DNA from 2 places in the Bradyrhizobium sp. 142 genome. Region 1 is predicted to be linked to the other one. Evidence: riboswitches for the same ligand, from Rfam matches in the RefSeq annotation. Region 1 holds a riboswitch; the other holds the start of a gene.

Region 1 (3,405 bases):
CGCGCAGCTGCGCCGGCAATATCCGACCGCCGACATCACCGTCGTCAATGCCGGCGTCGGCGGCGAGGACGCACCCGAAATGATGAAACGCCTCCAGAAGGAGGTGATCGACGTGCATCCGGATATGGTGATCTGGCAGGTCGGCACCAATGCCGTGCTGCGCAATCTCGATCCCGGCGACACCGCCAAGCTCGTCGAGAACGGTATCTCCCGCATCCAGGCTGGCGGCGGCACCGATATCGTGCTGGTCGATCCGCAATATTCCCCGGCGGTCAACCAGCGCGCCGAGAGCGCCGGCAAGATGGTGAAGCTGCTCGGCAAGGTCGCCGAGCTACGTCACGTCGGCATCTTCCCCCGTTTCGAGGTGATGCGCGAGTGGCACGAGACGCAGTCGATCCCGGTGGAAAGCTTCGTCATTGCCGACGGCCTGCACATGAACGACTGGGGCTACGCCTGCTTCGCCCAGCTCCTCGGCGACGACATCATCCGCTCCGTCGGCCAGATCAAGATCGGCGTCAACGTGCCCGCGAACGTGCGGACCTACCGGCCGATGTAGCGCTTACCTCCCCTGGAGGGGGAGGGTCGGCTCACATGTAGCGCAGCGAAATGTGAGACGGGGTGGGGTGACGGTCTCTCCACGTCGAACACTGCCCGAGTGGAGAGATCACCCCACTCCGCTCGCGCTAAGCGCGATCGACCCTCCCCCTCCAGGGGAGGGTAAGAGCTTCACGCCTTCTCCAGCGCTGCGGTGAGATCCTCGATCAGATCATCCGCATGCTCGAGCCCCGCGGAGAAGCGGATAAAGCCTTCGCTGATGCCGAGCGCGGCGCGATCTTCCGGCTTGAGGCGCTGATGCGTGGTGGTCGCCGGATGTGTCACCAGGCTCTTGGCGTCGCCGAGATTGTTGGAGATCTTCGCGAGCTTGAGCTCGTTGAGCACGCGGAACGCACCCTGCTTGCCACCCTTGACCTCAAAGCCGACCAGCGTCGAGCCGCCGCGCATCTGCTTCTTCACCAGTGCCGCCTGCGGATGATCAGCGCGGCCGGGGAACACCAGCCGTGAAATCTTCGGGTGGCTCGCCAGCACGTCGGCGATGCGGGCCGCCGTCTCGGTCTGCGCGCGCACGCGCACGCCCAGCGTCTCTAGGCCCTTGAGCAGGACCCAGGCGTTGAACGGCGAGATCGACGGGCCGGTCTGGCGCATGAAATTGTGGATGTGCTCGGCTATGAAGGCTTCCGACGACAGGATGATGCCACCGAGGCAGCGGCCCTGGCCATCGATGTGCTTGGTCGCGGAATAGACCACGACGTCCGCACCGAGGGCGAGCGGGCTCTGCCAGATCGGTGTCGCAAACACGTTGTCGACGATCAGCCGCGCGCCGCCCTTGTGCGCGATCTCGGCGATGGCGGGAATGTCGAGCACGTCGAGCGTCGGATTGGTCGGGCTCTCCAGGAAGAACGTTTTCGTGTTCGGCTTCACCGCGCGTTGCCACTGGTCGAGATCGAGGCCGTCGATCAGAGTGGTCTCGATGCCATAGCGCGGCAGGAGGTCCTGCACCACATAGAGGCACGAGCCGAACAGCGCGCGCGAGGCGACCACATGATCGCCGGCCTTCAGCGGCGCCAGGATCGCGGTCGTCACCGCGGCCATGCCGGTCGCGGCCGAGCGGGCGGCTTCGGCGCCTTCGAGCTCGATCATGCGGCGCTCGAACATAGCAATCGTCGGATTGGAATAGCGCGAGTAGATGAAGCCGGGATCCTCGCCCTTGAAGCGCGCCTCGCACTCCTCGGCGCTGTTGTAGACGTAGCCCTGCGTCAGGAACAGCGCCTCGGACGTCTCGCCATATTGCGAGCGCAAGGTGCCGGAATGGACCAGACGGGTTTCGGGACGGTAATGTGCGGTGGACGCCGGCGACTTCGACATAGGACCTCTCCAACGTGACCATTCTTAAAAATGGTCACAAAAAAACCGGCCTGGATATCTCCACTGGCCGGGATCACAGAGGTCCCCGGCCTGTTTAGCGATTTATTTAACGTGGCTGCAAGCCGGCCGGCTCAAATCACCACGGGATAAGTCATGCTCATATTCTGCAATGCCCTTTTCGTCAAGGCATCCATCGGATAGCCGTAAAAGGCTCGTTTTTCCCGCGTTTTCGGATACGTTTGACCCCGAAGAGGACCACCGTTTGACGTTCACGGTCGCTGCCGACGCCAATGGTATCCTGCCCGACCGCATGATCGCGGCGATGGCGGAGGGCGGCCTCATCCTGCCCGCCTACGATTTCGTTGAAAGCCAGATCCAGCCGGCGAGCCTCGACCTTCGCCTCGGCGACATCGCCTATCGTGTGCGTGCGAGCTTTCTGCCCGGCCCCGGCGCCACCGTCGCCGAGCGCATCGACGAATTGAAGCTGCACGAGTTCAGCCTCGCCGACGGCGCGGTGCTGGAGACCAACTGCGTCTACATCGTGCCGCTGCTCGAAAGTCTCGCGCTGCCGCCGGAGATCGTCGCGGCTGCGAACCCGAAGAGCTCGACCGGCCGACTCGACGTCTTCACCCGCGTCATCGCCGACGGTACCCGCCGCTTTGACATGATCGGCGCCGGCTATCACGGCCCGCTCTATGCCGAGATCAGCCCGAAGACGTTTCCGGTGCTGGTACGCGAGGGCTCGCGGCTGTCGCAGGTGCGCTTTCGCACCGGTGATGCCATCCTCAACGCCGACGAGCTCGACGCGCTGCATGCGGCCGAGCGTCTCGTCGACATCGACGATGCCGATCTCTCCGGCGGCGTCGCCGTCTCCGTCGATCTCTCCGGCGAGAAAGGTTCCGGCTTCGTCGGCTACCGCGCCAAGCGCCACACCGGCGTGGTCGACGTCGATCGCCGCTCCGGCTATGCCATTGGGGAGTTCTGGGAGCCGATCTCGGCGCGTCCCGATGGCAGCCTGATCCTCGATCCCGGCGAGTTCTACATTCTCGCCTCCAAGGAAGCCGTGCAGGTGCCGCCCGACTACGCCGCGGAGATGGTGCCGTTCGATCCGCTCGTCGGCGAATTCCGCGTGCACTATGCCGGCTTCTTCGATCCCGGCTTCGGTTACGCCGGCGCCGGTGGGCAGGGATCGCGCGCCGTGCTCGAAGTGCGCTCGCGCGAAGTGCCCTTCATTCTCGAGCACGGCCAGATCGTCGGCCGCCTCGTCTACGAGAAGATGCTGGCGCGCCCCGACGCCATGTACGGCCAGCGTATCGGCTCGAACTACCAGGCGCAGGGGCTGAAGCTGAGCAAGCATTTTCGGGTGTAATTCCGTAGCCCGGATGGAGCGTTCAGCGTAATCCGGGAAAGTCTCTCCTGCTGTGACACGATCCCGGATTACGCTGTGTGCCCCGAAGGGCGCGTGTCACCAGTGGAGGAGGA
Region 2 (3,405 bases), on a different contig from region 1:
AGGACGTGCGAGGGGAGGCCGGCGCGCAGGCGCTTGACCTCGTCGAACGGCAGATAGGTGCCAGTCGGGTTGTTGGGGTTTGCGAGCCACACCAGCTTGGTGCGCGGCGTCACGGCTTTCAGGATCGCGTCGACGTCGGCGGTGAGGTTCGTCTCGGCGGCGACGACGTTCTTGGCCCCGACCGCCATGGTCGCGATCGGGTAGACCAGGAAGCCGTGGGTGGTGGAGACCGCCTCGTCACCCTGGCTGAGATAGGTGTGGGCGAGCAGATTGAGGATCTCGTCCGAGCCGGCGCCGCAGATGATACGGTTGGGATCGAGCCCGAAGCTGCGGCCGATCGCTTCGCGCAACACGCGCGAGGTGCCTTCCGGATAGTCTTCCAGATGATCAGCCACGTGCTTGAAGGCCTCGATCGCCTTGGGCGAGGGCCCGAACGGCGTCTCGTTGGCCGAGAGCTTGAACACCTTGCGGCCCGGCTCCGCCACCGGGCTCTTGCCGGGCGTGTAGGGCGCAATATCGAGAATGCCGGGATTCGGCACGGGGCGGGACATCTTCAACTCCGGAATGGCAGGCGGCTCGTGACTTACGATTTCGACCCGGTCGGGGGCACCGTATAGCGTGTTGCGTGGCTGCCGACGAGGGCTGTGGAGCGCACCGAGGCTCCCGCTTCGATCAGGGCAGCCTTGATTTTGTCGAGGCTGCTCGCGGCCGTGACCGAGATCAGCAGGGCCGCGCCGTCGAAGGCGGTATCGGGCACGGCCACGATCTCGGCGAGCGGCGACAGCGCCCGCGCGACGTCGGCGTTCCATCCCGACACGCGCACGCTGAAGGTCTCGACCTCCGTCACCATGGCGCTATCGGCCACGCGCGAGACCACGAACACGGGCAGTGCCGCCGGATGATCGGCGCGCTCGACGAAGGGCAGCCGCGCGATGATCTTCGGCATGCCGGCCGCTTCCAGCGACAGCCACCACGGCGTACGGCTCGATGTGGCCGAGACCAGCGCCAGATCGCCCTTGGATTTGGCCACCGCCTCGACCGCGGCCTGCGCGCTGAAATGCGCGACATAGGGCACCGTGAAGCCGAAATGGAAGCGGGCGGAATCGCGCATCGCAGGCTCGCTCACCGCGATGTCGGCATGCACCGAGAACGGCGCCTGCACATAGGTGAACGTGGAGATGATGACGCGCCAGATGCTCTCGACCGTGTCGAGCGGCAGGATGCCGCGATGACGCTGCACGAGGTCACGCATCATGGCGGCCTCGCGCGCCGGGCGGAACGCCGAACCGACCTCCTGGGTCTGCTTCACCTGGATCAGGCGGTCGATGATGTCCCCACGCTGCATCAGGAGGCGATGCATGCCCTCGTCGATCGCATCGATCTCCTTGCGCAATTCCTGCAACGATGGTGGTGCGGGCGGACGTTGGGGCATATCTGTGAAGTGCTGCTGAGAGGCGTTTCAATGCGGTTCGGTCAAGCCGGATCCGCTGCGATCGACGTCCTGATTAGGCAGGATGGAGGCCGAAAGCAAAGAGAAATGGCGCTGTTCTCGGCTGACATTGCCGGGATGAATTTGGCTGATTCGGACCCTCGCTTGACGAAAACAGCCCAAGCCGGTAGGATTTGACTGTTCCGTGGTCATTTGAGCCGGCCGGCTTGCAGCCACGTTAAAAAACTCGCTAAACAGGCCGGGGACGTTTTCGATCCCGGCCGAACCTATCGTTCAGGCCGGGTTTTTCATGGCCTGAAGTCAGTGGCGGTCAAGAGTCTGACCGCAAACCAGGACGATGGTCTGAGATGGTTGCCGTCAAATCGATTCCCAGTCCCGCGATCAGTGCCGACGAACGGTCGCACGAGGTGGATCATCCGAGCTCGCCGGTCGCGCATTTCGGCGCCGATCAGCCGCTGCGGCTCGATTGCGGCATCGATCTCACCCCATTCCAGATCGCCTACCAGACCTATGGCGAGCTCAACGCCGCGCGCTCCAACGCCGTTTTGATCTGCCATGCGCTCACCGGCGACCAGCACGTTGCCAATGTGCACCCCGTCACCGGCAAGCCCGGATGGTGGGAGACCCTGGTGGGCCCCGGCCGTCCGATTGATCCCAGCCAGTACTTCATCATCTGCACCAACGTGATCGGTGGCTGTATGGGCTCGACCGGGCCCGCCTCGATCAATCCCGCGACCGGAAAGGTGTGGGGGTTGGATTTCCCGGTCATCACCATTCCCGACATGGTGCGGGCGCAGGCCATGCTGATTGACCGCCTCGGCATCGACACGCTGCTCGCGGTGGTTGGTGGCTCGATGGGCGGCATGCAGGTGCTGCAATGGACCGCGGCGTATCCGGGCCGCGTATTCTCCGCGCTGGCGATCGCCTGCTCGACGCGGCACTCGGCACAGAACATCGCGTTTCACGAGCTTGGCCGCCAGGCCGTGATGGCCGATCCCGACTGGCACAGTGGCGGCTATGCCGATCACGGAATCCATCCACATCGTGGGCTCGCTGTAGCGCGGATGGCGGCGCACATCACCTATCTCTCGGACGCTGCGCTGCATCGCAAGTTCGGGCGGCGCATGCAGGACCGCGAGCTGCCGACCTTCTCGTTCGACGCCGATTTCCAGGTCGAGAGCTATTTGCGCTACCAAGGCTCGTCCTTCGTCGAGCGCTTCGATGCCAACAGCTATCTCTACCTGACGCGTGCGATGGACTATTTCGACATCGCTGCCGACCATGGCGGCGTGCTGGCGAAAGCGTTCGCCGGCATCCAGACCCGCTTCTGCGTGGTCTCCTTCACCAGCGACTGGCTGTTCCCGACTTCGGAATCGCGCGCGCTGGTGCATGCGCTGAATGCGTCAAGTGCGCGGGTGTCGTTTGCCGAGATCGAAACCGATCGCGGTCATGACGCCTTTCTGCTCGACGTGCCCGAATTCTTCGACATCTCCCGCGCCTTCCTGCAATCGGCGGGCAAGGCGCGCGGGCTCACGACCGGGGACGGCTAGCGATGTCTGTACAGGAAGTGCTGCCGCTGGGCGGCCTTGCGGCTGAACGGTCCGACCAGTTTCGCGCCGATCATCTGCTGGTCGCCGGAATGGTCAAACCTGGCTCGAAAGTGCTCGACGTCGGCTGCGGCGACGGCGATCTGCTTCAGCTTCTGGAGACCCGCGGCATCGACGGGCGTGGCATCGAGCTGTCGCGCGAGGGCGTCAACCGCTGCGTCGCCAAGGGCCTCGCGGTGGTGCAGGGCGATGCCGATACCGATCTCGTCAATTATCCGGACGATGCCTTCGACTACGTGATCCTGTCGCAGACGCTGCAGGCGACGCGGCAGCCCAAGATCGTGCTGGAGAACCTCTTGCGCATCGGCCGCCGCGCCATCGTGTCGTTCCCGAACTTCGGCTTCTGGA

What was found. Region 1 has a riboswitch for S-adenosylmethionine ahead of IVA82_RS28245 (O-succinylhomoserine sulfhydrylase). Riboswitches for the same ligand answer to the same signal wherever they lie in the genome.
Region 2: it holds a riboswitch for S-adenosylmethionine, as region 1 does, so the genes downstream of both, IVA82_RS17980 (homoserine O-acetyltransferase) here and IVA82_RS28245 (O-succinylhomoserine sulfhydrylase) in region 1, are expected to answer to the same signal.

What each region holds. Positions count from the first base shown of each region.
Region 1 is NZ_JADPKQ010000310.1:3,366-6,770, forward strand. It holds gene IVA82_RS28240 (SGNH/GDSL hydrolase family protein) at 1-556, shown strand, start outside; gene IVA82_RS28245 (O-succinylhomoserine sulfhydrylase) at 727-1,923, opposite strand; SAM riboswitch at 1,997-2,076, opposite strand; gene IVA82_RS28250 (2'-deoxycytidine 5'-triphosphate deaminase) at 2,186-3,292, shown strand.
Region 2 is NZ_JADPKQ010000199.1:18,069-21,473, reverse strand. It holds gene hisC (histidinol-phosphate transaminase) at 1-551, opposite strand, end outside; gene IVA82_RS17985 (chorismate mutase) at 584-1,432, opposite strand; SAM riboswitch at 1,625-1,704, shown strand; gene IVA82_RS17980 (homoserine O-acetyltransferase) at 1,798-3,000, shown strand; gene metW (methionine biosynthesis protein MetW) at 3,003-3,405, shown strand, end outside.